2 regions of the Variovorax sp. CCNWLW225 genome follow, and region 2 is predicted to be linked to the other one. Evidence: riboswitches for the same ligand, from Rfam matches in the RefSeq annotation. Region 2 holds a riboswitch; the other holds the start of a gene.

Region 1 (14,630 bases), on a different contig from region 2:
TAATATTTGCCTTGTTCGGCTATTACTGGATCGTGGGGCCAATGACCTTGGCGCTGATACCGGCGGCATTTGCGCTGAGTTTCCTGATGTTCTCGATCGAGCGCCGGATGTTCAAGAAAACCGGCCTGGTCGTGCGAAAAAATATCCAGGGCTTCTTTGTCTACGTGCTGCTGTACAGCTTGCTTTTGCAACCCGCCAGCGTGCTCGGCTATCTGGACGAACTGTTCAGAAAGCCCAAAGCCTGGGGCACCAAATGACCAGGAAGCCGGCATATGCAGCGGCCGCCATTTCAGGCCTCATGGTGTTGAGTGCCTCCTGCCATGCGCAGGAAGAAGCGGCCGAGAAAAAAGCGTCCGGCATGGCTTTCGGGACGGAAGCCCTGCTGACCAGCGACAGCGACAACTTCGAATCCCGCCGGGTATCGGTCGAGTTTTTCCCCGCTTTTGAAAACGCCGACCGCTACCTCGGGTTCCGGCTCGGCGACTACAAGTACCAGCAAGACAGCTGGCGAAGGGCAGGAAAAAAGATCTCGTTCCTCGCGCGTTCAATCGAAACCAGAACGGCCAATGGCGGACAGATGGAGGCCGGCGTGTTCGAGCAGGGCGGCCATACGCTGCTGACGCTCGACGGCAGCTACCGCATAGCGCCGACAAAAAGCACGGCGGTGGAGTTTCTGCTTACGCGCGACTGGGTCGAAACACCGAAGTCCCTCGACCGCGGAATCGACTTTTCGTTTCTCGGTGTTGCGGTCGACCAAGGCTTGGGAAGCCATGTCACGCTGGTGGGGCTGCTGGCACAGCAGTACTTCTCCGACGGGAATCGACGGGACCACGGGCGCATCCGCTTCATCTATCAACCCTCGCTCGACCTGGGGCTGACTCTGCAAGCGCGCTACCGCACGTACCGCAGCACCCACGAAGACGTCGACAGGGCCTACTTCAATCCGAAGAGCTACAGCGAATCGATGCTGGCGGTCAGCTGGCGGCAGCGTTTCCAGGGCTGGACCGCCGCGGTAACGGCCGGGCTGGGCAACGAGAAGATCAACCACGACCTGAGCCAGCCCACGAGACTGCTGGACGTGAGCCTGCAGAGCCCTGTGAGGGGATCGCAGGTGTTCCGCTTCAATGCCGGCTACAGCCGCAGCACCACCTTTTCGGGGCCCAGCTACCAGTACCGATACATACGCGGCGAGTGGATCATTCTTTTCTAAGGATGCCGGGGCCGCTTCTTCACCGCGCCTACTCGCGTCGGCGGTCGGCCTTGCTTTCGCGGTAGTAGCGGGCCTTCTCTTCGTACATTGCACGGTCCGCACGCTGCAGGGCCGCGTCGAGCTGGTCGCCGGCCTCGCAGGTGGCCACGCCCATCGCAAGGTTCAGCATCCGTCCGCTTTGCCCGGCGTAGAACTGGTTGTTCAGTTCGAGCATGGAAACGATGCGGTCGCGCATCGCCTCCGCCCCGCGCTCGTCCGTCTTGGGGAGCACGACGGCAAATTCGTTGCCGCCGATCCGCGCCGGCCAGCCGGGCTCATCGACGGCCTTGCTCAGCACCTCGCCCACGCGCCGGAGCAGTGCGTCGCCGGCGGCATGGCCTTCCTCGTCGTTGACGGGTTTCAGGCCGTTCATGTCGATCACCAGCACCGACACCGGCCATGGCCCCTTGCGCGTCAACCGATTCACTTCTTCCGTGAAGAAGGTGCGGTTGCGCAATTGGGTCAGCACGTCGTGCTTGCCCAGGTACTCGAGGTAGGCCTCTGCCTTCTTGCGGGCCGTGATGTCGATCAGCGACACCAGCACCAGGTCCCAGGTGGCGAGCCGGTCTTCGAGCACTGCAAACTGCATGTGGATGTTCAGCAGGTCGCCCGTCAATGCGTAGTTGATCACCTCCCGCTGCTGCAGCATCTTTCCGTTCCAGAGGTCCTGCAGCTGCTCGGCGAAGGAGTCTTGCATCTCGTCGCGGAAGATGTCCGAGAGGTTGTCCAGCAGCGTTGCCTTGTCGGCCGCACCGAACATGCGCAGGGTTTCGCGGTTGACGTCGATCACGCGAATCTCGCTCATGCAGCGGGTGACGAACTCCGGGTGCACCTTGATGAAGGTCGTGAAGTCGGTGATGCCCCGTTTTCGTATGTCGTCGAGCAGGGCCTTCACCGCACTGAAGTCTTCCACCCACAACGAAACGGGTGACCGTTCGAACAGTTCGCGCGCGTAGCGTTCGCTCTCCAGGCGCAGCTCTTCGGCGCGAACGCGCGCGGTAATGTCGTCGAGCGACACCAGCACACGGTCCCAAGACTTTTCATAGCCGGGCAGCACCTGCACCCGCACGTGCACGTCGAGCCTTCGGCCGTCGAGCGCGTAGTTGACCGTCTGGTTGTCGAAGGAGAGATTTCCACGCCAGAGCTGGTCCAGCTCGTAGATCACGGGCGCGGTCATGTCGTCCCGAAAGATGCTGTCCAGCCGCGAGAGCAGCTCGGCCTGGCTTTGCGCACCAAAGAGGTTGAGCGTGCTCTGGTTGACGCTCAACACCCGCAGTTGCGCCATGCATTCGCTCACCCGGCTCGGCTCGGCATTCAGGTGGGCCACCAAATCCACCACGCCCGCATTGCGCCACGATTCGAACAGCCGGAGCAGGCCGCTGTAGTCTTCGATCCAGAGCGACATGGGTGCAAACTCGAACATCGACTCGTAGTCGGTGGAAGACGGCATGTACAGCTCCTGGGCGGGTGGGATCTTGCTCCGGATGATGCACCATTTGGCAGTAGGCGTTTTCCAGTCGTTGGACAATGGCCGGGGCACGAAACACAAGGAATTCCGCATGACCACGCTGCAGCAACTTCTAGGTACCGAACTCCCGCTGATACAGGCGCCCATGGCGGGCATTCAAGGCAGCGCAATGGCCATTGCCGTCAGCAACGCGGGCGGGCTCGGCTCGCTGCCGTGCGCCATGCTGGGCAACGACGCCATTCGCACCGAAATAGGCGCCATCCGCGCGGGCACAGGCAAGCCCTACAACGTCAACTTCTTCTGCCACGTGCCGCCGCAGCCAAGCGCCGAAAGCGAGGCGACTTGGCGCAACGCGCTGGCGCCGTATTACCGCGAGCACGACATCGATGCGGCATCCATTCCCGCTGGCCCCGGGCGCAACCCCTTCAGCGAGGTGGTGGCCGAGGTGCTGGCCGAGTTCCGTCCGCCGGTGGTGAGCTTTCATTTCGGGTTGCCGCCTGAGCCGCTGCTGGCCCAAGTGCGCGGATGGGGCTCGAAGATCCTCGCCTCCGCCACCACGGTCGACGAGGCGCTGTGGCTGGAGGCGCAGGGTGTCGACGCCATCATTGCCCAGGGGCTGGAGGCCGGCGGCCATCGCGGGCACTTTCTCTCGCACGACCTGACGGCGCAGCTCGGCACCTTTGCGTTGCTGCCGCAAGTGGTGCGTGCGGTTCGCCTGCCGGTCATCGCGGCCGGCGGCATTGCCGATGCAAACGGTGTAGCCGCCGCCATGGCGCTGGGCGCCGCCGGCGTGCAGATCGGCACCGCCTACATGCTCGCGCCCGAAGCCTTCACCAGCGCCTTGCACCGCGCGGCGCTGACAAGCGATGCAGCGCGGCATACCGCGCTGACCAACCTTTTTACCGGCCGCCCGGCGCGCGGCATCATGAACCGCCTGATGCGCGACCTGGGGCCGATCGCCGCGGTGGCGCCGGAGTTTCCGCTTGCCACGTCAGCCATTGCACCGCTGCGCGCCAAGGCCGAGGCACAGGGCCGCGGCGACTTTTCACCGCTGTGGTCGGGGCAGAACGCGACGGGCTGCCGCGAGCTCCCGTCCGCCGAGATCACCCGCGCGTTGGCGCAGGGCTTTCACCTCACCGCCTGAACCCTCGCCAGACCCATGCCGCAACTCCATCTGCCCTTCAAGTTTCTCGAACAGCCCTCCAACGCCGGCGTGCGCGAGCCGTGGCTGCTGGTGCTGATGCACGGTGTCGGCAGCAACGAGCAAGACCTGTTCGGCCTGGCGCGGCTCATGCCGCCGCAGTTTCACGTGCTGAGCCTGCGCGCGCCCTATGTGCTGTCGCCCGATGCCTATGCGTGGTTCGAGTTCCAGGTGCTGGCAAACGGCGAGCGCCACATCAATGAAGAGCAGGAGCGCGAAAGCCGCTTTCTCGTCGGCGAGATGATCGCCTCGGCATCGCAGCAGCTCGGCGTGCCGGCGGAGCGCGTGGTGGTTGGCGGTTTCAGCCAGGGCGGCATCATGGCGCTGTCGCTGCTGCTGACGCAGCCCGCGAAGCTGCGCGCCGCGATGGTGTGGCACAGCCGCCTGCTGCCGCAGGTGGTGCCGCACATTGCGCCGCCGGAGGCCTTCGAGGGCAAGGCGCTGTGGGTGAGCCATGGCAGCGCCGACAACGTGATTGCGCCAAGCGCGGCACAAGCCACGCGCGAATTGGCGCGTGGCTTGCCGCTGGCGCTCTCGGGTGCGGACTTTCCCGGCGGGCATGAAATCCGGCCGGCCGAGCTGCAAGGCACGCTGGCGTGGCTTCAGGCGCTCAGCACCTCAGCGGGTACGCCCCAGTCGCGGCCATAGAAGCCTTTTTCGCTTGGCCGGCGCGTCACAGTGCGTTACGGGATGACGAGGGATGACACCGGGGAGGGCCGCAGAACTGGTGCACCATAGCCGTTCGCCTCCCACTGCAATCCTCGCAAAAGGAATATTGCCGACATGTCCGACAGCGACACCTCCGAATTCAGGCCGCGCCGCGAGAGCTCGGCCGGCACAATCATCATCATCGGCCTGCTGGCGATAGCGGCCGCTCTCCTGGGCTGGCGCTGGTACCAGCAGCAACAGCCGCAGCCAGTCGAGCCGGCGCCCACCGCGGCCACCGCGCCGAACGACGGGCCCGTGCCCGTACCGCCGCCAGCCCCGTTGCCCGAATCGCTGGAGCCCAAGAACCCCATCGATGCGATCGCGCTGCCCGCCTCGGGCCTGCCTACGGTGGCCGATTCCGACACGCGCGTGATGTCGGCGCTGGTCGATCTGCTGGGCAGCCAGAACGTGGCGGAATTCGTGCAGTTCGACGGCGTGGTGCGCCGCTTTGTGGCCACCATCGACAACCTGTCGCGCGAGCAGGCGCCAGCGAGTGCATGGCCGGTGCAGCCCACCAAGCAGCGCTTTGCCACCGAAGGCAAGGGCGAGGCGCAGACCATCGCGGCCAACAATGCCGCGCGCTACAACCCCATCGTGCTGCTTGCGGGGTCGGTCGACCCGGCCAAGGCCGCCAAGACGTATGCGCGGCTCTATCCGCTCTTTCAGAAAGCGTATGAAGAGCTTGGCTATCCAGGCCGCTATTTCAACGACCGGCTCATTGCCGTGATCGACCATCTGCTGCAGGCGCCCGAACCCGCCGGCCCGGTGCAGGTCCGGCTCGTCGAGGTCAAGGGCAACGTGTCGTCGCAGCGGCCGTGGGTGCGCTATGAATACGCCGATCCGCAGCTCGAGTCGCTCTCGTCCGGCCAGAAGATCATGGTGCGGGTGGGGCTGGAAAACGAGCGCAAGCTCAAGGCCAGCCTGCGCGGCTTCCGCGAGCAGATTGCCACGGGCGACATGGCCAAGAAGAAGCAGCGCTGACCCATCGCGCTGTAGGCGCGTCCCGATCGCGCGCCGTGTAGGCGCGGGCCGATTGCGCGCGCTGCGGATGCCGTGGATGATTTGTCCTCACGATTTCGAGGACAACCGTATGAACCTGATGAGCGTCGACCTCTACCAGAGTGCTACCGATCCCGAGAAGTTTCTGGCGCTGCCCGCCGGCACCGACCCCGCCGACCTCATGGGGCCGATGACCTTCGACCGGGACTACGCGCACATCAAGCGCTACCAGGAAGCCTTCGAATTCGATCCGTCCGTTCCTTACGCGGGCGTGAACGCCGCGAAGATCGCCGCGGACATCCTCACCGTGAAGTGGGCGATGTACCGCCGCGAAGGCTAGCGAAGCGAAGAAGGCCCCCTGATCAGGCCTCTTCGGTTTCCTGGTATTCGCCCACTGGCACGCAGCTGCAGAACAGGTTGCGGTCACCGTACACGTTGTCGACCCGGCCGATGGGCGGCCAGTACTTGGCCTGCTTGAGTTCGGCCAGCGGAAACGCGCCGAGTTCGCGCGAGTAGGGGTGCGACCATTCGGTGCCGAGCAGGCTCGCGGCGGTGTGGGGCGCGTGCTTCAAAGGGTTGTCGTCCTTGGGCCAGACGCCTTCTTCGACGCGGCGGATCTCGCCGCGAATGGCGATCATCGCGTCGACGAAGCGGTCCAGCTCGGCCAGCGGCTCGCTCTCGGTGGGCTCGACCATCAGCGTGCCCGGCACCGGAAAGCTCAAGGTCGGCGCATGAAAGCCGTAGTCGATCAGGCGCTTGGCGACGTCTTCCGCGGTGACGCCGCTGGTGTCCTTGAGCGGGCGCAGGTCCAGGATGCACTCGTGCGCAACGTGGCCGTTGGGGCTTGCGTACAGCGTGGGGTAGTGGTCCTTCAGGCGCGCGCTGATGTAGTTGGCGCTCAAAATGGCGGTTTCGGTTGCGGCCTGCAGCCCCTTGGCGCCCATCATGCGGCAGTACATCCAGCTGATCGGCAGCACGGCTGCATTGCCCAGCGGCGCCGCGGAAACAGCACCGACGCCGTTCGATGCAATGCCGGCCGTCGCATGGCCCGGCAGGTACGGCACCAGGTCTTCGACCACGCACACCGGGCCCACGCCCGGCCCGCCGCCGCCATGCGGAATGCAGAAGGTCTTGTGCAGGTTCAGGTGGCTCACGTCGCCGCCGAATTCGCCCGGCGCGGCCACGCCGACCAGCGCATTCATGTTGGCGCCATCGACATACACGCGGCCGCCGTGCTCGTGCACCAGCTCACAGAGCTCTTTCACGCGGGTTTCGAACACGCCGTGCGTGCTGGGGTAGGTGATCATCACCGCGGCCAGCTTGTCGCTGTGCTTTTCGCAGGCGCGCTTCAGGTCGTCCATGTCGACGTTGCCCTGCGCGTCGCAGGCGGTCACCACCACCTGCAGGCCGACCATCTGGGCGCTTGCGGGGTTGGTGCCGTGCGCCGACGAGGGAATCAGGCAGATGTTGCGGTGGCCCTGGCCCTTGGCTTCGTGGAAGGACTTGATGGCCAAGAGGCCCGCGTACTCGCCCTGCGAACCCGCATTGGGCTGCAGGCTGATGCCCGCGTAGCCGGTGGCTTCGCAGAGCCACGCGCGCAGCTGCGCATCGAGCTGCGCATAGCCTTGCTGCTGCTCGGCGGGTGCGAAGGGGTGGATGTTCGCGAACTCGGGCCAGGTGATGGGGATCATCTCGCTGGTCGCGTTGAGCTTCATCGTGCAACTGCCCAGCGGAATCATGCTGCGGTCGAGCGCCAGGTCCTTGTCCGAGAGGCTGCGGATGTAGCGCAGCATCGCCGTCTCGCTCTTGTGCGTGTTGAACACCGGGTGCGTCAGAAAGGCGCTGGTGCGGCGCAGGTCTTCGGGCAGGCGCGGCGCAGTGTTGGCCAGGTCGTCGAAACGCGGCATCGGCGTGCCCGCGGGCACGAACAGGGCCCAGAGCGCTTCGATGTCGGCGCGCGTCGTGGTTTCGTCGAGCGAAATGCCCAGGTGCTGCTGCAGCCGCTGGCGCAGGTTGACGCCGGCCGCGGTGGCGCGCTCGATGATCTTCGGCGTGTCTTCGCCTGTGCGGATGGTCAGCGAATCGAAGGCCGTGCCGTTGACCGGCTCGCGGCCCATTTGCGCCAGGCCCTGCGCAAGGATGGCGGTGAGCGCCGCCACGCGCTGCGCGATGCGGGTAAGTCCGTCGGGCCCGTGGTACACGGCGTACATGCTGGCCACAACGGCCGGCAGCACCTGCGCGGTGCAGATGTTCGAAGTGGCCTTCTCACGGCGAATGTGCTGCTCGCGCGTTTGCAGCGCGAGGCGGTAGGCGGGTTGGCCGTGCGTGTCGACGCTCACGCCGACCAGGCGGCCCGGCAGCGAGCGTTTGAACTCGTCGCGGCAGGCCAGGTAGGCGGCGTGCGGGCCGCCGTTGCACAGCGGCATGCCGAAGCGCTGCGTGGTGCCGCAGACGATGTCGGCGTCCCATTCGCCCGGCGGCGCGAGCAGGGTGAGCGCGAGCAGGTCGGCCGCCACGCAGAAGGCGGCGTCGCACTGGTGCGCATGGCCTGCGAGCGGGCGCAGGTCGTGCACGTGGCCGGTGGTGGCGGGGTACTGCGCGAGCACGCCGAAGAATTCGCAGCTCGCCATCAGGTGCGGCAGCGTCTCGGAAACGGTGCTCACCTTCACCTCGATGCCCAGCGGCGCGGCGCGCGTCTTGATGACCTCGATGGTCTGTGGGTGGCAGTCGCCCGACACCAGGAACACGTTGCTCTTGCTCTTCACGCTGCGCTTGGCGAGCGTCATCGCCTCGGCGGCGGCCGTGGCTTCGTCGAGCATCGATGCGTTGGCAATGGCCATGCCCGTCAGGTCGCACACCATGGTCTGGAAGTTGAGCAGGGCTTCCATGCGGCCCTGCGAGATTTCGGCCTGGTAGGGCGTGTAGGCGGTGTACCAGGCGGGGTTTTCGAGCACGTTGCGCAAGATCACACCCGGTGTGTGCGTGCCGTAGTAGCCCTGGCCGATGAAGCTCTTGAACACCTTGTTCTTCGCAGCGATGGCCCTAAGCTCGGCCAGCGCGTCCGCCTCCGTCACGGGAGCGGGCAGCCGCATCGGCCTGGCGCGGCGAATGGCCGCAGGCACGATGCCGTCGATGAGCTCCGCCCGCGTTTCCGAGCCGATTACCGGCAGCATGCGCGCCTCGTCCGCTGCATCGATGCCGATGTGGCGGGCGAGAAATTCTTCGGCGTTCTCTAGTTGTTGCAGGGAAGGCTGGGCGGGAATCGGCATGGCGGTAAAGGCTCGGGGAATGAGGAAGGGCGGCTGAAGAACCCGGCGGATCAGGATTCGGCGGCGAACTTGTCGTAGCTGGCGGCGTCGAGCATCGCGTCGAGTTGCGACGGCTCGCTGAGCTTGACCTTGAAGAACCAGCCGGCGGCCAGCGGGTCGGTGTTGGCGAGCGAGGGATCGGCGCGCAGGGCTTCGTTCACTTCGGTGATCTCGCCCGACACGGGCATGAACACATCGGCCGCGGCCTTGACCGATTCGACGACACCGGCCACTTCACCCTGCGCAAAGGTCTTGCCCACTTCGGGCAGATCGACAAAGACCACGTCGCCCAGCGCATCCTGCGCGTGCACGGTAATGCCGACAGTGGCTGCGTCGCCTTCGGCCGAGACCCATTCGTGGTCCTTGGTGTACTTGATGCTCATGGTGAAAAACTCCTCGTGGAAAAAATGATCTGGTTCAGGAAGCGCAGAGCCTAGCCGCGGTAATAGCGGGCCGGCACAAAGGGCAGGGTCGAGACTTCCATCGGCACCGGCTTGCCGCGCACGATGGCCTGCACGCGCGTGCCGGGTTCCGAAAACGCGGTGGCCACGTAGCCCATGGCAACCGGGCGGTCGGCCGTCGGGCCGAGCAGGCCGCTGGTCACAATGCCGATGTCCCGGCCTTCGAAAGATTGCAGGAGCGTGCCGTCGCGTACCGGAACGCGTTCCAGCGCCACAAGGCCGACGCGCTTGCGCTTCAGGGTGTCGTGGTCGGTGCGGCCCGCGGCGCCGGCCGTAGCGGCGGCCAGTTGCGCCAGCACCTTGGCCGCACCCGGAAAGCCGCCTTCGCGCGCGCCGCCCGTGCGGCGCACCTTCTGGATCGCCCAGTTGAGCGAGGCCTCGACTGGCGTGGTGGTGGTGTCGATGTCGTTGCCGTACAGGCAGAGCCCGGCTTCGAGCCGTAGCGAATTGCGCGCGCCCAGGCCGATGGGCTTGACCTCGGGCTGCGCCAGCAGCAGGCGGGCGAGGGCGTCGGCATCCTTGCCGGCGACCGAAATCTCGAAGCCGTCTTCGCCCGTGTAGCCGCTGCGCGTGGCAAAGGCCGGAATGCCGCCGATCTTCACCGCGCCGCCGGTCATGAACACAAAGCGCTCGATGCCGGGCGACAAGCGGGCCAGCACCGTGGCGGCCTGCGGGCCTTGCAGCGCGAGCAGTGCATGGTCGGGCATAGGCTGCACGTCGCAGCGTGCGCCGATCTTCTGCTGGATATGCGCGAGGTCGGCCACCTTGCAGGCGCCGTTCACGATCACGAAGATCGAGCCGTGCCCCTCGTTGAAGAACATCAGGTCGTCGAGGATGCCGCCTTCGTCGTTCAGCAGCAGCCCATAGCGCTGCTTGCCGGGGGCGAGGTCGATTACGTCGACCGGCATCAGGGTTTCGAATGCGGCGGCGGCATCGGGCCCCACCAGGCGCAGCTGGCCCATGTGGGAAATGTCGAACAGGCCGGCCGCGTCGCGCGTGTGCTTGTGCTCGGCCATCAGGCCGGCGGGGTACTGCACCGGCATGGAATAGCCGGCAAAAGGCACCATGCGGGCGCCCAGTTCCACATGCAGGTCGTGCAGGGGCGTCTTGAGCAATGGGGCGTCGGATGATGAAGCGGAAGCGGCCACGGGGCACTCCAAAGGGGCAGTCGAATTCCATGGCGCGAGCCATGGGCCACCCCTGCTGTCCGCTTTACCTGAGAGATTCGCCCCACGATCGGGGTTTGCTCCTTCGGTGGGCCGCCGCATCGGCAAGATGCAGGGGCCTCTCTCCAGCAAGGAAACGCCGGCATGCGCCAGCGCCTTGTCAGTCCTTTTGCCTGAGCGTTCGGGAAACCCCTGCGCCTTCGGCGGCCTCGCGTGGCGAGGCTCTCTCCTGACCCTTCGAAGTGTAGTGGATCGCGGAAGGCCTCAGTGCACGGTTTCCGAAGCGGGCGGCAGCAACCTTTCGATACGCTCGCGCAGCGATTCGGCCCGCTCGGCGCCTGCGGCTTTCTCGACTTCATTGAGCATCAGCGCGGCAATCGTCAGCATGGCGTCGCGGTCGCGGGCTTCGCGCAGCGCATCGCGCATCTGCAGCGCAAACTTGGGATCGCGCCGCACGAACATGCGCTCGCAGATGTCGAACAGGAACATGCGCGTGGTGGCCAGGGAACGTTTGCCGTCGAAGTTGTCGGTCGAGGTCTCTACACGGATGGGCTCCGCCGCAGGAGCCGGAATCGGCGTGTGTGTCGGGCCCGCCGTAACTGGTGCGGCGGTTTTCGGCGCTGCGCCCTGCGCGTCGTGCAGGTACCCGCGGTTCATCAGAGCCCGCAGCGTCTGTTCGGCTTCGTCGCGGCTTGCAAACAGCGGGCTGAAGTCGGTCAGCGAACGCCGGCCGTCGGCCATCAGCAGCAATGCGCGCTCGCGCTGGCTCAGCGTGCGCTGCCCGCCTTGGAGTTCGTCGCGTGCCTTGTCGGTCTTGGTGGGAAACATGGCGCCACAGCTTTCGGAATCGAAGGCTGCAGCATCGTTGCGGCTGGTGACATCTTTGTGAAACGTTTGCCTTACAGGGGCATTTGCCGCATAAAAAAAGGCAGCCCGCGAAGGCTGCCCGTTTTCTCTCTGGTTTTTGCGTCGCCTGCTACTTGGCGTACACCAGGTCGCGCAGCGCGAGCGATATCCACGGCACGTAGGTAATCACCATCAGGCAGGCCAGGATCACCAGCACGAAGGGAATGAGGTACTTCACGATCCGGTCGAGCGATATGCGCGCTACCGTGCACGCCGCAAACAGGTTCACGCCGAAGGGCGGGGTGATCATGCCGAGCGCGAGGTTCACCACCATGATGAGCCCGAAATGAACCGGGTCGATGCCGAAGTGCACCGCCACCGGCGCCAGGATGGGCGCGAGCACGATGATGGCCGCACTGGTCTCGATGAACATGCCGATGATGAACAGCGCCGCGTTCACGCCCAAGAGGAACATGGCCGGCGACTTCAGCACTTCCTGCAGCCAATGGCCAATGGCGTCGGGCACGCCCGCGCGCGTGATCAGGAAGGCGAACAGGCCCGCGTTGGCGATGATGAACATGATCACCGCCGACGACAGCACCGACTTCCGCAGGATGAGGTACAGGTCCTTGAGCTTGATCTCCCGGTAGATCACCATGCCGACCACCAGCGCATAGAACACCGCCACCGCCGAAGCCTCGGTGGGGGTAAAGATGCCGCCGTAGATGCCGCCCAGGATGATCACTGGCATCAGCAGTGCCCAGCCGGCCTGCCAGGTCGCCTTGCCGAAGGACATGCGGCCGTCGCCGTCGTTCTTGCCCCAGCCCTTCCACTTGCAATACACCCAGACGAACAGCATCAGCGCCAGGCTGATGAGAATGCCGGGGCCGAAGCCCGCAATGAACAGCTCGCCGATGGACACCTCGGCGCTCACGCCGTACAGAATCATCGGAATGGAAGGCGGAATGATCACGCCCAGCTCGGCGCTGGTGGCCTGAAGCGCCGCCGCGTACGCGGTGGGGTAGCCGTGCTTGATGAGCGCCGGAATCAGGATGGCGCCGATGGCAAAGGTGGTGGCCACCGAAGAGCCCGACACCGCCGCGAAGATCATGCAGGTGAGCACGCAGGTCATCGGCAGGCCGCCCTGCACACCGCCCACAATGCTCTTGGCAAATTCGACCAGCCGGCGCGAGATGCCGCCGGTTTCCATCAGGTTGCCAGCCAGGATGAAGAAGGGAATGGCCGCCAGCGGAAACTTGTTGATCGAATTGAACATCTCCTTTACGGAGATGAGCATGTTCACGTTGGCCACCTGGATACCCAGGATCGATGCGAGCCCGATGGACACCGCCACTGAAACCGACAGTGCAAAACACAGCACCATCGTTGCAACCATCACGGGGGTCATTGCGCGGTCTCCAGTTCGAGCCGCTTGGGATCGAGAAAATTACCAACGATGCCGAACAGGCAAAAAACGGAGCCGACCGGCAGCGCCAGGTACGACCACATCATCGACACGCTTTCGAGCCCGGCCATCGACTGCACGCGGCCGCGCATCGCGTAGTCCCAGCCCCACCACAGAATGACCAGCATCAGCGCCAGCGCTGCGATGCTGACCACGAAATCGAGCACACGCTTGATGCGCGGCGGACTCCAGCGGTAGAGCACATCCACGCTCACCATCGCACCCTGGCGAAAGGCCATTGGAATGCCGAGGAACACCATCCAGATCAGGCTCATGCGGATCAGGATCTCGCTCCATTCGGCGGGTTGCTCGAGCACGAAGCGCGTGACGATCTGGAACACGCCCAACCCCGAGGCGATGACCAGCATCACGCAGGCGGCAATCATCGAGAAGCCGGTGGTCCACCGCTCGATGCCGAGAAATTTTTCTTTCATCTGCAGTCGTGATGTTGAAAACAAAAAAGCCCGCCAGATGGAACTGAGCGGGCGCCCGATGCTATCTAAAAGATAGCATCATGAAAATCACTTGAAGTCGCGGATCTTGTCGAGGTTGGCCTTGCCGAAGTCCTTTTCGAACTGGGCATTCACCGGCGCCAGCGCGGCGACGAACTTGGTCTTGTCGACGTTGTCGATCACGGTCATGCCCTTGGCGCGCAGGTCGGCCACGCCCTTGGCATCGTCTTCGTCCACGCGCGCGCGGTTGGCCTTGGTGCCTTCTTTCGCGGCCTCGAGGAAGGCCTGCTTGTCGGCCGCGCTCAGCTTGTCGAACGTCGCCTTGTTCATCAGGAAGATGCACGGCGAGTAGACGTGGCCCGTGAGCGAAAGGTGCTTTTGCACTTGGTCGAACTTGGCCGCGATGATGACCGACAGCGGGTTTTCCTGGCCGTCGACCGTACCCTGCTGCAAGGCGGTGAACACTTCGGGGAAAGCCATGGGCGTGGTGACGATGCCGAAGGTCTTGTAGGCCGCAATGTGCACCGGGTTTTCCATGGTGCGCATCTTCAGCCCCTTGAGGTCTTCCGGCGCCTTCACGTCGCGCTTGCTGTTGGTCATGTGGCGGAAGCCGTTCTCGGCCCAGGCCAGCGCCTTGAAACCCTTGGCGTCGAACTTGGTCAGCAGGTCCTGGCCGATGGGGCCGTCGAGCACGGCGCGCGCATGGGCCTTGTCGCGGAACAGGAACGGCACGTCGAGGATCTTGGTCTCCGGCACGAAGTTGGGCACCGGCCCGGTGGAGGAGAGCGCCAGTTCCTGGGTGCCCAGCTGCACGGCCTCGATCGACTCGCGCTCGCCGCCCAATGAGCCGTTGTAGAAGGTCTGGACCTTGTAGCGGCCCCCGGTGCGCTTTTCGACTTCCTTGGCAAAGACGTCGATCGCCACGCCCTGGTGCGAGTTCTGCGCGGTCGAAATGCTGATCTTCATGGTGGTCTGCGCGAAGGCGGCGCATGCCATGCCCATGCCCAGAACCAGGCCGGCGGCCAGTCGGGTCAATTTCATTGTGTTGTCTCCAGAGAAAAGAAGTCGCGAAGAAAAGGCGGGAGCCAAGAGAAGTCCGCGGGCAGCCGCCGACTATGCCGTAACAGGGAGCTTCACCGCGTCGGGATTTTCACGGACGTAGTCACGAATAACTACTTCGAAATCGGCGTCCGCCGAAAGCCCCAGGCGTTTGGCGCGGGCGGTTTCGATGCGTCCGGGCCAGGTTTTCACGATGCGCTGGATGGCCGGATCGGGTGTGCGGTCGAGCAGGGCGGTGGCGGCCTTGC
Region 2 (14,630 bases):
GCCCGACCAGATCGTGACGACCGTGGGCGCCACGCACGCGCTGGACATCGTGAGCCGCACGCTGCTGCGAGCGGGCGATCCGGTCATGGTGGAGGAGCCCGGGTGGGCGCTCGAATTCGCGCGGCTCGAGGCGCTGGGCATGCGCATCTTGCCGGTTCCGCGCCGTGCCGACGGGCCCGACCTGGAAGTGATGGCGCAGTACTGCGCGCTGCACAGCCCCAAGCTCTTCGTGAGCGTGAGCGTGCTGCACAACCCGACCGGGTACAGCCTGACCCCGGGCAGCGCGCACCGCGTGCTGAAGCTGGCCAACGAGCATGACTTTCACATCGTCGAGGACGACACCTACAGCCATCTCGCGCCCGAGCACGCCACGCGGCTCAGCGCGCTCGACGGGCTGCAGCGCACCATCTACGTGAGCGGGTTCGCAAAGATCCTCGCGCCCAACTGGCGCATCGGCTTTCTGGCCGCATCGCCCGAGTTGAAGGAGCGGCTGCTCGAAACCAAGCTGCTGGCCACGCTGACCACGCCCACGCTGTTCGAGCGGGCGCTGTCGTGGTGCATCGACCAGGGGCAACTGCGCCGGCATGCCGATCGCATACGCATCCGGCTCGACGGTGCGCGCAGCCGTGCGGTGAAGCTGGCCATGGCGCACGGCTGCACCTTCGCCTCGGAGCCGGCGGGCCTGTTCGGTTGGGTGGATACGGGCGTGGACACCGACGCGCTCACGCAGCGCATGCTCGACCAGGGCTACCTGCTTGCGCCGGGTTCGCTCTTCCATGCACGCAGGCCGCCGAGCACGATGATGCGCATCAACTTCGCGACCTCGCAGGACGCCGCATTCTGGAAAGTGTTCAGCAAGGTTCGCGCGGAGCTGTGACAGCTCCGGGCAGGTAAACGCGAGGGCCGCGGGCCCAAATCGCCAGTGCGTTGGAGTAAGCTGGCATCACAAGAAAACCCAACCCGGAGACCCCTGCATGAGCAACGCCAGCCAGCCTTTTGACTTCAGTCAATTTGTCCCCGGATTCGACTTTCTGAAGAATCTCGCAGGCGGTGCCGCCGCCGGATCGGGCGCTGCCACGAGCGCCGGGCCCGGTTTGCCGAGCCTTGCGAGCTGGGTGGCGCCCACGCTCAGCGTGGAAGAGGTCGACAAGCGCATCCAGGAGCTCAAGACCGTGCAATATTGGCTCGAGCAGAACGGCCATGCGCTCAAGGCCACCATCCAGGCGCTCGAGGTGCAAAAGATGACACTTTCGACCTTGCGCGGCATGAACGTGCGGATGGAAGATATCGCGAGCGCGTTCACCAAGCAGGCGGCCCCGGCAGCGCCGGTTGCTGCCCCGCCGGCGGAGCCTGAGCCACAAGTCGAGGCGGAGGAGGAAACGCCGGCACCCGCCAAAAAAGCCCGCAGCAAGCCGGCCTCGGCTGCTTCCGCATCGGGCGGCGACGGTGGCGTGATCGATCCGATGCAATGGTGGGGTTCGCTGACCGAGCAGTTCCAGCAGATCGCCACATCGGCCCTGCACGACGCGGCCCAGATCAAGGTGCCGGCACCGGCCGCCGCTCCCGCCGCTTCAAAGCCGGCCGCAAGGAAGGCGACAGCAACCGCCGCCAAAAAGAAGGCGCCGACCGCCGCGCGAAAGCGAACGACCGGACGGCGCTGACGTCATACATACACACATCTTGAAGAGAACGGGTTGGCACGCATCATGAAGTTGTTTCCCTCCGGTCACGCCACCCATCCGCAATGGCGCATGGCGGCCGGCCTTGTGCTGGCCCAGTTGCGCGCCCAGATGGCGCTGCCCGACTACGCGTCGGCGCCGACGCTCGGGCTGCTCTACATCACCGACCACTACGCGTCCGATGCGCAAGACATCCTCGACCACCTGAGCGCCGAGCTTCCGGAGGTGACCGACTGGTCCGGCACCGTCGGCATCGGCGTGTCGGCCAACAATGCCGAATACTTCGACGAGCCCGGCCTGAGCCTGATGCTCTGCGCGCTGCCGAGCGACCAATATCGTGTGTTCTCCGGCGTGGCTCCACTGGGCAACTCGGAGATGAGCGGTTTCGAGGCGCATACGGCGCTGGTGCATGCGGACCCGGCCACCCCCGATCTCACCGAATTGATCGGCGAGATGGCGGGCCGCACCGACACCGGCTACCTGTTCGGCGGCCTCTCGTCAGGCCGTGCGGGCGCCTTGCAGTTTGCGGTCGGCGGCAACGGAAACATCCGCGGCCACGGCGCTGCGGGCGGCGTGTTCTCGGGTGGCTTGTCGGGCGTGGTGTTCGGCGAGGGCGTGCGGCTGGTGTCGCGCGTCACGCAAGGCTGCCAGCCGCTGCGCTCCGGCGGGGGGCGTGAGCGCGAGATCACCGAGGCCGACGGCAACCTGCTGCTCAAGCTCGATGGCGAGCCCGCACTCGACGTGCTGCTGGCCGACCTGCAGGTCTCGCTCGAACGCCCGCAGGAAGCCATCGACGCCGTGCGCGCCACCCTGGTGGGCCTGGCCGATGCGGGCAGCGACGGCATCCGCCGCACCGGCGACCTGGGCGCCGACGTGCTGGTGCGCCACATCATCGGCCTGGATCCGACGCGGCGCGGCATCGCCATTGCCGATGTGGCCGAGGCCGGCATGCGCCTGACCTTCTGCCGGCGCAATGCACAGGCCGCACGCGCCGACCTGATGCGCATCTGCGCGGAAATCCGCGAAGAACTGGAGCCCGAAGAACAGACCCTGGCCACCGCGCGCGCCGTGGCGGCCGGGGAGGCCGAAGCAGCGCCGCACCCGGCGCGCCGCATTGCGGGTGCCGTGTACGTGAGCTGCTCGGGACGCGGCGGGCCGCACTTCGGCGCACCGGGCGCCGAGCTGCAGATCGTGCGGCACGCGCTCGGCGACGTGCCGCTGGTCGGATTCTTTGCGGCGGGGGAGATTGCCCGGCACCACTTGTATGGGTATACGGGGGTGTTGACGGTGTTTACCGGCAACGATTAACCACCGCCACGGCCAGATCAGGCCGGCTGGAGCAGGCGCGCTGCTGGCGTAGGCATGCCGGCAAACGCAAAATCGACCTCAGGCGCAAGCCCGCTCACAATCCGCGCCACCGACCTGCCCGACCCGCACGCATGCGTCCACCCAAGCGTGCCGTGCCCGGTGTTCAGGTACAGGTTGGGCAGCTTCGTCTTGCCAATCAACGGCACATTGCTCGGCGTCGCGGGGCGCAGGCCTGTCCAGAACTGCGCCTGTGTGGTGTCGCCAGCGCCGGGGAAGAGCTGTTCAACGCGCCGCACGATCGCTTCGCAGCGCACGCGGTTCAAGTCGCGGTCATAGCCATTGAGCTCGGCCGTGCCGGCAATACGCAGGCGGTCGCCGGAGGCCGACGTGTACCGCGAAAACACGAGCTTGAACTCGTCGTCGGTCAGCGAAACCTGGTGCGCCTTCGTCGCGTCTTTGACTGGCAGCGTGACCGAATAGCCTTTGGCTGGATAGATCGGCAGGCGAATGCCCAGCGGCGCGGCATACAGCGGACTCAATGAGCCCATTGCAAGCACGAAGGCGTCGCCGCGAATGCGTTGGAAGCGACCTTCGTTGTCGGTAGCTTCCACGTGGTCGATGCTGCCGCCCGCTTCGCGCAGCGCAGTCACCGTGTGGCTCATGAGGAACTTCACGCCCGCCGCTGCCGCGAGGCGTGCCATTTCGCGGGCGAAGAGGTTTGCATCGCCGGACTCGTCTTCTGCCGTGTAGGTGGCACCGGCCAATTGCGGACGGATGTGCGCAAGGGCGGGCTCGATCTTCACTGCCTCGTCCGCGGAGATGACTTGCCGTTCACATCCGAGCGCGCGCATCTGTTCGGCGGGCGCAAGGGCGCTGTCGAACTCTTTCTGCGTCGTATAGAAGTGCAGGATGCCTTGGGTGCGCTGGTCGTAGGCGATGCCCGTGTCGCGCCGCAACTGCTGCAGCACTTCGCGGCTGTAGGTGCCCAGGCGCACGATCTGCTCGATGTTGTGCTTCGTACGGGCAGGGGTGCATTCGCGCAGGAATTGCAAGCCCCAGAGCCATTGGCGCATGTCCGCGCGAATGCGAAAGAGCAGCGGTGCGTCTTCCTTGCCCAGCCATTGCAGCACCTTGAGCGGTGCGCTCGGATTGGCCCAGGGTTCGGCATGGCTGACGGAGATTTGCCCGCCGTTGGCAAAACTGGTCTCGGCGGCGGGGGTGGCCTGCCGGTCGATGACGGTCACTTCATGGCCGAGTTGCTGGAGATAGTAAGCCGAGGTAACACCGAGCAAGCCGGCGCCTAGAACGATCACGCGCATTTCAAATACCTTTGAGGTTGAAGCGCTTGAACCGCGGGCGGGGTTTGCTATTGAATAAATAGCAAGCAACCGGACGACCGCCGTCCAAGTTGCCGCTCCCCCTGTCCTCGGTACCTGAGAGATTCACCCATTGCGCCCGCAGCGGGTTTGCTCCTTCGGTGCATCACGCGAGGTGATGGCTCTCCAGACGGCGTGTCAGTTGATGCAGTACATGCCCCGAAACTGTTTGAAAGAATTCCAACAGTTCCGTTCGGCCAACCTGAGCGTTTATGGGAGTTTGCGCCTTCGGTGGAGTAGTAAAAAGAACTACTCGCTCTCCTGCATTAACGCCATTGTAGGTTGGGACCGCGAAGAGCCGACCATGGATTTTTGACAATTCGACCAATGGGATAATTGTCATTGATTCGAAACTTCGGGGAGACTCATGATCCTGGTAACCGGCGGCGCGGGCTTCATTGGCGCCAACTTCGTACTCGACTGGCTGGCGCAGAGCGACGAGTCCATCGTGAATCTCGACAAGCTGACCTATGCGGGCAACCTCGAGACGCTCGGCTCGCTCAACGGCAACCCGAACCACATCTTCGTGCAGGGCGACATCGGCGACAGCGCTTTGGTCGATCGCCTGTTGGCTGAGCACAAGCCACGCGCTATCGTGAATTTTGCCGCGGAATCGCACGTGGATCGCTCTATCCATGGCCCCGAAGACTTCGTGCAAACCAACGTGCTCGGCACCTTTCGCCTGCTCGAGTCGGTGCGCGGCTACTGGAGCGCACTGCCGGCTGAGCAAAAGTCTGCCTTCCGCTTCCTTCACGTGTCGACTGACGAGGTCTACGGCTCACTTTCCAAGACCGATCCCGCCTTTACCGAAGAGAACAAGTACGAGCCCAACAGCCCCTACTCAGCCAGCAAGGCCGCCAGCGACCATCTCGTGCGCGCCTGGCACCACACCTACGGCCTGCCGGTGGTCACCACCAACTGCTCCAACAACTACGGGCCGTTCCACTTCCCCGAGAAGCTCATCCCCCTGATGATCGTCAACGCCCTGGCTGGCAAGCCCTTGCCGGTGTACGGCGACGGCATGCAGGTGCGCGACTGGCTCTATGTGAAGGACCACTGCAGCGCCATTCGCCGCGTGCTCGAGGCCGGCAAGCTCGGCGAGACGTACAACGTCGGTGGCTGGAACGAGAAGCCCAACATCGAGATCGTGAACACCGTGTGCGCGCTGCTCGACGAACTGCGCCCGCGCGCCGATGGCAAACCGTACAAGGAACAGATCAGCTACGTTACCGATCGCCCCGGCCACGACCGGCGCTACGCGATCGATGCACGCAAGCTGGAGCGTGAGCTGGGCTGGAAGCCCGCCGAAACCTTCGACACCGGCATCCGCAAGACCGTCGAGTGGTACCTCGCGAACGCCGAATGGGTGCGCAACGTGCAAAGCGGCGCGTACCGCGCATGGGTCGAGAAGCAATACGACGCCGCACCCGCGGCCAAGGCCACCGCATGAAGCTGCTGCTGCTGGGCAAGGGCGGACAGGTCGGCTGGGAGTTGCAGCGCAGCCTCGCGCCGCTGGGCGAACTGGTGGCGCTCGATTTCGACAGCACCGACTTCAACGCCGACTTCAGCCGTCCCGACCAGTTGGCCGAGACTGTGCTCAAGGTGCGGCCTGACGTGATCGTCAATGCCGCGGCCCACACGGCCGTGGACAAAGCCGAGAGCGAGCCCGACTTCGCGCGCAAGCTCAACGCCACTTCGCCCGGCGTGGTGGCCGAAGCCGCCGGGCAGATCGGTGCACTCATGGTGCATTACTCCACCGACTACGTGTTCGATGGCAGCGGCAGCAAGCCTTGGCAAGAAGACGATGCCACCGGCCCACTCAGTGTGTATGGCCGCACCAAGCTCGAAGGCGAACAGTTGGTGGCCAAGCACTGCGCCAAGCACCTGATCTTTCGCACCAGCTGGGTGTTTGCCGCGCGCGGCGGCAACTTCGCCAAGACCATGTTGCGGCTTGCCAAGGAACGCGAAAAGCTGACCGTCATCGACGACCAATTTGGCGCCCCGACAGGTGCCGAACTGCTGGCCGATATCACGGCGCATGCGATTCGTGCCACCTTGCAAGACCCTTCCAAAGCCGGCCTGTATCACGCGGTCGCCGGCGGCGAGACCACCTGGTGCGGCTATGCACGCTTTGTGCTTGAGCAGGCGCGCCAAGCCGGCGTAGAGCTCAAGGCCGGCCCCGAACAGGTCGAAGCCGTACCCACGAGTGCCTTCCCCACGCCCGCTACGCGGCCGGCCAATTCGCGCCTCGATACGCGCAAGCTGCAATCCACCTTTGGCCTGGTGCTGCCGCACTGGCAACAAGGCGTCGCCCGCATGCTGCGCGAGACCCTTTAAACGCGCGTTGCCTAGTAAGCAGAGAAAGCAAGAAAGAAATACAACGATGACCACGAAGACCACGAAGACCACGCAACGCAAGGGCATCATTCTGGCCGGCGGCTCGGGCACCCGGCTGCATCCCGCCACGCTCGCGCTCAGCAAACAGCTGTTGCCGGTGTATGACAAGCCGATGATCTATTACCCGCTCAGCACGCTGATGCTCGGCGGCATGCGCGACATCCTGATCATCAGCACGCCGCAGGACACCCCGCGCTTCCAGCAGCTGCTGGGCGACGGCAGCCAATGGGGCATCAACTTGCAGTACGCGGTGCAGCCCAGTCCCGACGGGCTCGCGCAGGCCTTCATCATCGGCGACAAGTTCGTCGGCAATTCGCCGAGCGCGCTGGTGCTGGGCGACAACATCTTTTACGGCCACGACTTTGCGCACCTGCTGGCCGATGCCGATGCGAAATCGGCGGGCGCCACGGTGTTCGCCTATCACGTGCACGACCCAGAGCGCTACGGCGTTGTGGCCTTTGATGCACAAGGCAAGGCCAGCAGCATCGAAGAAAAACCGGCCAAGCCCAAGAGTAGCTACGCCGTGACGGGCCTTTATTTCTACGACAACCAGGTCATCGATATCGCCAAGGCCGTGAAGCCCAGCGCGCGCGGCGAGCTGGAAATTACCGCCGTCAACCAGGCCTACTTGGACCTCGATCAACTCAACGTGCAGATCATGCAGCGCGGGTATGCGTGGCTGGACACCGGCACGCACGAGAGCCTGCTGGAAGCAGGGCAGTTCATTGCCACGCTGGAGCACCGGCAGGGGCTGAAGATCGCCTGCCCCGAAGAAATTGCCTGGCGCAACGGGTTTATCGACCGGGAGCAGTTGGCGAGGCTCGCAGCGCCATTGCAGAAGAATGGTTACGGCAAATATCTGAACCACCTGTTGGCCGAGGAGGTGCGCTCATGAAGGCAACCCCAACTGCAATACCCGAGGTGCTGATCATCGAGCCGAAGGTTTTTGGCGATGCGCGCGGCTTCTTCTACGAGAGCTTCAACGGCAAGGCGTTCGACCAAGCGGTCGGGCGGCATGTCGAGTTTGTGCAGGACAACCATTCGCGCTCGGCGAAGGGTGTGCTGCGAGGGCTGCATTACCAGATTCAGCAGCCGCAAGGAAAACTGGTGCGTGTGGTTCGAGGCGCGGTGTTCGATGTGGCGGTGGACATCCGCAAGTCATCGCCGACGTTCGGGAAATGGGTGGGGGTGGAGCTCAGTGAGGACAACCACAAGCAGCTATGGGTCCCAGCAGGATTCGCACATGGTTTTTTGGTGTTGAGCGAAACGGCAGAGTTTTTGTACAAAACCACGGACTACTACGCGCCAGCGCATGAGCGAAGCATCGTCTGGAACGATTCGGACATCGATATCCAATGGCCGGACTCCGGCATGGCTCCTTTGCTCTCCGCAAAAGATCAACAAGGTTTGGCCTTTCGCGATGCGGCCCTATTCGATAGTTAACGAACCGCTTGGCCGCGGGCCGAGTTGTAGTGATTCCAAGAAGACCAAAGTACATAACAAGCGACAGTGTCACTGATAAAAGTGCAAGGAAATATCGATGAATGAGCGAGGGAGGCGATTCCTGGCATTTTGGAAAGAGCACGGCACAGCTGCTGCTGCGCGACTCATTCGGGCCAAGTTGGGTGATGCAATTGCGGGGCGTCCGATTTTCAATGAATTAGCCCCCGACAACATCGCAGTCGATACCACTCCGGTTGATGTTGCTGCTATTGCGGGCGGACAACCCACGCCCGCGAGCGAGATTGTTCGCGCGAGGTTCTTTGCCTTCCAGCCGTTGGAGACCTACGTCATCCCTAAAGCGTCGATCCCGAGAGTGAGCTTGGTGACCGACAGCATTGGGGATGGAAGCCTGTTCGGTGGGGTGGGTACGGCGCTGCTGCTCGCTGCACAGTTGGCTAATCGGATGAACGCCACGCTGCGGATTGTGACGCGAACCGAAGTCCCCTCGGCTTCGAATGCTGCACAGATTTTGCGTGCCTACGGAATTCAATTGAGGCACGAAATCCAACTGAAGTTTTCTCCCGCGGCAAGAGAAGGCTCGGCTTGCGAGACCGACACGGCGACCGCAGGCTTGGACATTCACTCCGATGAGACATTCATCACTACTTCCTGGTGGACGACTGCCGCAACGCTGCCCAGCGTGCCCCATGCATCGATCATCTATCTGCTTCAAGAGGACGAGCGGATGTTCTATCCGTTCGGGGATGATCGAGTTCAATGCGAACGGATCTTGAATAACCAAGACATCAGATTCGTCGTGAACACGCGGCTTTTGTACGACCACCTGGTCGCAGATGGCTTGAGTCATCTGAAGCGCAATGGAACTTGGTTCGAACCGGCCTTTCCCAAGGCACTATTCCATGAGCGCCAGCGGGAGCCAGGGGGAAAGAAGAGATTCTTTTTTTACGCGCGGCCGAACAATGAGCGCAATCTTTTCCACTTCGGCCTGAATGTCATCAATAGGGCCGTCGACGAAGGGATTCTTGACCTCAACCAATGGGACATTCTCTTGGTCGGCAAGTACATACCGAATGTGACGTTCGGTGGTAGCTACATACCCCAGCGCTGCGAAGGCCTTGACTGGGAAGCGTATGCGGAGCTTGCCGGAACAATCGATCTCGGACTCTGTTTGATGTACACGCCGCACCCGAGCTACCCGCCGCTCGACCTGGCGGCCAGCGGCGCAGTGGTGGTGACCAATAAGTTCGCCAACAAGCAGGATCTGTCGAGTTATTCGCGCAACATCATTTGCGCTGAACTGAATACGGACGCGTCACTCAACGCACTTCGCGCTGGAGTCGCGCTCGCAGATGATAAGGAAACGCGCGCGCGCAATTTTGCGGCCAATGGGTTGGGCTCGGACTGGACTCAATCGTTTGAGCCAATTCTTCAGTTGCTCTCGATGGCACGCTGATGTTCGAATTGAATATTCCTCTCGTTTCCTACGCTGATCCTTGGCTTCAGCCTCTCTCGAAGCGACTTGCGATACTTTGTCGCCGAGAAGTACGCGTTGCCTATTTTTACGAAGAGCCGAACAACAGCACGTTTCGTTATCGCGCCTACAACATGGCTCAAGTGTTGAACGAGAGTTACTTGTGCAATGTCTCGGCGAGCTACTTTTTCTTGTCTGACTGCGGGCGTTTCGATGAAATTGCCGATGCGGCGGACCTGCTGGTCATCTGTCGCTCGCGTTATTGCCATCAGGTCAACGGACTGATCGCCAAATTCCGTGCGCGTCGGAAGAGAGTTTTGTTCGATGTCGACGATCTGGTTTTTGATACGGATTACGCCCATCTGTTGGTTGCGACTCTGGGCATCGACGTGACGCAGAAGGGCGTATGGGACGACTGGTTTGCAATGATCGCCAGGATGGGGCAGACGCTGAAGCTCTGCGATGGCGCTATAACGACCAACGATTTTCTTGCGCAGAAGCTTGCGGGCTATTCAGGCCTTCCGGTATCCGTAGTGCCAAACTTCATGAACAAGGAGCAATTGGAACTGGCGGAAAAGGTATTTGCTGAGAAGGAGCGAATGCATTTTTCCGGCAAGGGCAGGGTATGCCTAGGTTACTTCAGTGGCTCGCCGTCCCATCGTCTTGATTATGCAATCGTCGAGCCTGCGTTGGTCGAAGTGCTGGCCGAACGGCCAGACGTTGAGGTCATGGTCGTTGGCTACATTGACCATGGACCTGCTATGCGCGAATTTTCCGACCGCATCAGCCGGCAGCCCTTTCAGGACTATGTCAACCTGCAGCGTCTGCTTGGAATGGTCGAGTTCAACTTAATGCCACTGCAATCGAACGCCTTCACTGACTGCAAATCGGAGTTGAAGTATTTCGAGGCAGCTAGCGTGGGCACTTTGAGCATTGCTTCTCCGAGCTATACCTATCAGCGAGCAATCCGCGACGGTGAGAATGGATATCTGACCAAAGCGCATGAATGGACCGAAGCGATTCTGCGAGCTTTGGATCGCAGCGAAACGTATGAGTCTATGGCGGTAAACGCCCGGGCTGATGCGCTATCGAGGTTCGGCTGGCAGCACCAAGTGACTGCCATCCTCAACGCGCTGCAATTGGACTAGCCGCGCGTTGAAGCTAGCATGCGTTCGGACTCAATCGCCAAGACCTTGCCCCATACTGCTTCGCTACTCCTCGGATCAGTCTGGAGCGCGATGGTCGAGCCCTGCCGCGGCGGCTCATTCAGTAGATACTTAACCTGTGAACCTTCGGCGCCGGTAAGCAGTATTCTCAAAATGACGAGTCTTGGGTATTCCGTCTAAGATCGGCCTCTACCATCATCTGACAAAGTTGCTCAAGTGTGGTGGCAGGCTCCCATCCAAGTTTGGCCTTGGCCTTGGCGGGGTCGCCGATCAGAAGTTCCACCTCGGCCGGGCGGTGGAATTTCGGATTGATGCGCATCACGGTCTTGCCCGTCGCCATGTCGACCGCGGACTCCGAGTCGCCGGAGCCCCTGAATTCGATGATCATCCCGGCGGCCTTGAATGCCATACCGACGAAGTCACGCACGGTTTCTGTGCGGTTTGTTGCCAGCACGTAGGTGTCAGGTTCTTCAGCCTGCAGCATGCGCCACATGCCTTCGACATATTCCTTCGCGAAGCCCCAATCGCGCTTGGCGTCAAGATTGCCGAGCTCCAGTACGTCCATCTTGCCCAGCTTGATTTTTGCGACGCCATCGGTGATCTTGCGGGTCACGAACTCCCGGCCGCGCAAGGGGCTCTCGTGATTGAAAAGAATGCCGCTGCAGCCGAAGATGCCGTAGCTTTCCCGGTAGTTGATGGTCATCCAGTGCGCATAGAGCTTTGCGACACCATACGGACTGCGAGGATAAAAAGGCGTTTCCTCGACTTGGGGAATGGCTTGCACCTTGCCGAACATCTCCGACGTGGAGGCTTGATAGAAGCGGATTTTCGGATTGACCAAGCGGATGGCTTCGAGGAGGTGCAGCGCGCCTACCCCCGTGATCTGTGCAGTGGCCACGGGCTGATTGAAACTGACGCCCACGAAACTCTGTGCAGCAAGGTTATAGACCTCGTCCGGCGCGGCGTCGCGAATCAGTGTGATTGAACTGCCCAGGTCGGTAAGGTCGTACTCGACAAGATGCAGATCGGGATTTTTTTGAATCCCGAGTTCCTCGATGCGCCAGAAATTGACGGAACTGGTGCGGCGGTAAGTGCCGTAGACGATGTATCCCTTGGCAAGCAACAGTTCAGCCAAATAGGCGCCGTCTTGACCCGTAATGCCCGTAACCACCGCATGTTTCTTCATGGAAGCCCCTAATTAGAAAAGCGCACAAAGTTCTGCGGCGGAAAGAAGTCGCCGCGGCACTAGGATTCTGCCAAATCGGCAAATCAACAGTGCGCTATTCTTTCTTCTAATTAAGAGAGAAGCGCAATGCGCTACGCCTGGGTCTTCTCGCAGCGCCTTCATAGCGCTCCAAGACGAAAGTCCAGGGGGCGGGTGAAGGTGCCAGCCCAGCGGGCTCAGATCACATCTCGAGCTGCGACAGATCGGCCGCTTCGAGTCGGCCATGGCTGAGTTTGAGAACCATGTTGCATTCCTTGGCGATCAGCGTCGGCGAATGAGAGGCAAGCACCAGAATGCCGGACTTCGAAACCACGTCTCGCATGCGCTTCTCCGCTTTCTCGGTGAAGTCGGCATCACCGACGGAGAGCCATTCGTCCATGAGAAGGATGTCTGCTTCCACGCTGGTGGAGATCGAAAAGGCAAGCCGCATCATCATGCCGGTCGAATAGGTGCGGACCGGCATGTCGACGTACTGCCCAAGTCCGCTGAACTCGCAGATTTCAGGCGTCAGTCGGTCGATTTCCTTCTTGCTCAGCCCCATGACGAGGCCGCGCAGCATGATGTTCTCGATGCCCGTTGCATCGGGCTCGATGCCCAGGGATGGATCAATCAGGCTCGATACGGTGCCTTCGCGCCGGAATTCGCCGGCGGAAGGCTCGTAGACGCCCGCCAACGTGCGTAGCAGGGTCGATTTGCCCGCGCCGTTGTGCCCGATCAGCCCCAGCCGATCGCCGCTTTTCAACTCGAGGTTGATGTCGCTCAGTGCCTGAACGACTGTGACGCCGGTTTCCTTCCCAAACCTGCCGCCGGTGACGGACGCCGCCAGTGTCTTTTTCAAGGATGCCGCTCCCGCGCCGTAGATCGGGAAATTAACAGCAACGTTTTTTAGTGAAATGGAAGCCATGTATCAGAGCCAGTAGACGACACGTCGACGGTATTTCGAGAACAGGAGCGTGGAGGCGACGAGCGTCAAAGCCGTCCACCCCAGAATCCCCCACCAACTGTGAGAAGTGGCGACTCCTCCCATCAATGGAGTCCGCAGCAAGTCGAGCATTTGGGCAAACGGATTCCAGAGGATGTACTTGGCGCGATCAGGAAGACTTTCGGGGAGCCAGAACACAGGCGTCAGAAACATCAGCATCTGCATCACGCTGCTGACGATTTGCGTCACATCCCGGAAGCGGGTGCAGACTAGGCCAAGCAGCAACCCAAGCGCATGGGCATTGATGATGGCGATGACCATCGCAGGAATGATCAGCAGGGCCGAAGCTGAAAGCGAGACACCCGCCCAAAGCGCAACCGGAACGTACAAAACGATTTGATGGGCAAATTGAATCAGATTTCTCGCCATGCTCCGCCAGACGAACAAGCTGATTGGAAAATAGCCCTGCTTGAGGTAATTGGACGAGCCCACAAAGGCGTTGCACGAGTCCGTCACCACGCTGGAGAAAAAGCCCCAGAAGATGATCCCCAGTGCAAGGTGGGGAAAGAACTTGGAGAGTTCTGTGCCAAACAGCGAGCTATAAAGGGGCCCCATGCCGCCGATCATCGCCCCCATGCTCAACGTGAGCCACAGAGGGCCCAGCATCGAGCGGCGATAGCGCAGCACAATGTCGAACCACGCAAGCGTCCACCAGATGTCTGTACGGCGGGTGCCTTCCCACCAATCAGCCCAGGCATTTCGATGTAAATTGGAGTGAATTTGGCTCATACGCTTCCGAAAGTGTCTGCCAGGCGGCCGATATAGTCGCCGCCAGGATATCCGTCACACTGGGTTGCGATGAGCACCAGTTCTTCGTTGCCGATGTTGGTCAAGCGTTATTTCTCTTCAATGGGTTGGCGCAATATTGCCAGACGCGGCTTCATTCTCGGCACGTCGGTTTGCAGACGCCTCCGCGCCAACGGTCCAGTGCTCTGCGCTGTGGCGCCAGTGTGATCGAGCGATTTTACGGGGTAGCTCTTGTGTGCCTGTTGGCATGGCAGCCGCAAGTCCTGCCGCTTGCCTTGAAGAGTTCCGAAGATAATCGTCCGCCGCCCGCGTGCCTGGAGGGTGATTCCCTCTCCGGCCTCGCTTACCTGTTCCAGTATTCCCCACAAGCCCGACTCCGTTTCTTCGGGCACGCAATATGAAATCTTTTGATCGGCTCGGTCTTGGCTTGGACGCACTTTGGCGAGGTTCAGGGTGGTAAGGCGCATGCAGCGGGCCTGGAAGTTGTTCCAGAAGTCAGGTTGGCGCGGTATTCGATGGGAGTTGCGCCGGCGCCTCGGCGGCTACAACGATTATTCCAAGTGGGTGCGGCGCTACGACACGCTCACGCCTGAACTGCGCGAAAAGATCTCGCAGCGCGTTGCGGCCATGAAAGACCGCCCGCTGATCTCCGTGCTGATGCCGACCTACAACCCTAACCCTGCGTGGCTGCGCGAAGCCATCGAGTCGGTTCGTGGGCAGATCTACCCGCATTGGGAACTGTGCATTGCCGACGACGCTTCGCCTTCGGCCGAGGTGCGCGACATCCTCAAGTCGTACTGCGAAACAGACCCCCG

What was found. Region 2 has a riboswitch for glycine ahead of V9L20_RS20370 (D-amino acid dehydrogenase). Riboswitches for the same ligand answer to the same signal wherever they lie in the genome.
Region 1: another riboswitch for glycine. It lies ahead of gcvT (glycine cleavage system aminomethyltransferase GcvT); the one in region 2 lies ahead of V9L20_RS20370 (D-amino acid dehydrogenase).

Annotation. Positions count from the first base shown of each region.
Region 1 covers NZ_JBBCBV010000003.1:236,374-251,003, forward strand. Annotated here, with positions in the region: gene V9L20_RS08820 (glycosyltransferase) at 1-257, shown strand, start outside; gene V9L20_RS08825 (hypothetical protein) at 254-1,210, shown strand; gene V9L20_RS08830 (sensor domain-containing diguanylate cyclase) at 1,239-2,699, opposite strand; gene V9L20_RS08835 (NAD(P)H-dependent flavin oxidoreductase) at 2,809-3,861, shown strand; gene V9L20_RS08840 (alpha/beta hydrolase) at 3,877-4,566, shown strand; gene V9L20_RS08845 (DUF3014 domain-containing protein) at 4,702-5,607, shown strand; gene V9L20_RS08850 (hypothetical protein) at 5,717-5,965, shown strand; gene gcvP (aminomethyl-transferring glycine dehydrogenase) at 5,988-8,894, opposite strand; gene gcvH (glycine cleavage system protein GcvH) at 8,945-9,316, opposite strand; gene gcvT (glycine cleavage system aminomethyltransferase GcvT) at 9,367-10,542, opposite strand; glycine riboswitch at 10,588-10,699, opposite strand; glycine riboswitch at 10,712-10,802, opposite strand; gene V9L20_RS08870 (hypothetical protein) at 10,825-11,388, opposite strand; gene V9L20_RS08875 (TRAP transporter large permease) at 11,537-12,814, opposite strand; gene V9L20_RS08880 (TRAP transporter small permease) at 12,811-13,305, opposite strand; gene V9L20_RS08885 (TRAP transporter substrate-binding protein) at 13,393-14,364, opposite strand; gene denD (D-erythronate dehydrogenase) at 14,437-14,630, opposite strand, start outside.
Region 2 covers NZ_JBBCBV010000014.1:38,868-53,497, reverse strand. Annotated here, with positions in the region: gene V9L20_RS20385 (aminotransferase-like domain-containing protein) at 1-877, shown strand, start outside; gene V9L20_RS20380 (PhaM family polyhydroxyalkanoate granule multifunctional regulatory protein) at 975-1,661, shown strand; gene V9L20_RS20375 (FIST signal transduction protein) at 1,707-2,987, shown strand; gene V9L20_RS20370 (D-amino acid dehydrogenase) at 3,005-4,306, opposite strand; glycine riboswitch at 4,398-4,503, opposite strand; glycine riboswitch at 4,538-4,637, opposite strand; gene rfbB (dTDP-glucose 4,6-dehydratase) at 4,731-5,813, shown strand; gene rfbD (dTDP-4-dehydrorhamnose reductase) at 5,810-6,700, shown strand; gene rfbA (glucose-1-phosphate thymidylyltransferase RfbA) at 6,747-7,655, shown strand; gene rfbC (dTDP-4-dehydrorhamnose 3,5-epimerase) at 7,652-8,203, shown strand; gene V9L20_RS20345 (rhamnosyltransferase WsaF family glycosyltransferase) at 8,301-9,677, shown strand; gene V9L20_RS20340 (glycosyltransferase) at 9,677-10,843, shown strand; gene gmd (GDP-mannose 4,6-dehydratase) at 11,010-12,047, opposite strand; gene V9L20_RS20330 (ABC transporter ATP-binding protein) at 12,268-12,990, opposite strand; gene V9L20_RS20325 (ABC transporter permease) at 12,994-13,797, opposite strand; gene V9L20_RS20320 (glycosyltransferase family 2 protein) at 14,281-14,630, shown strand, end outside.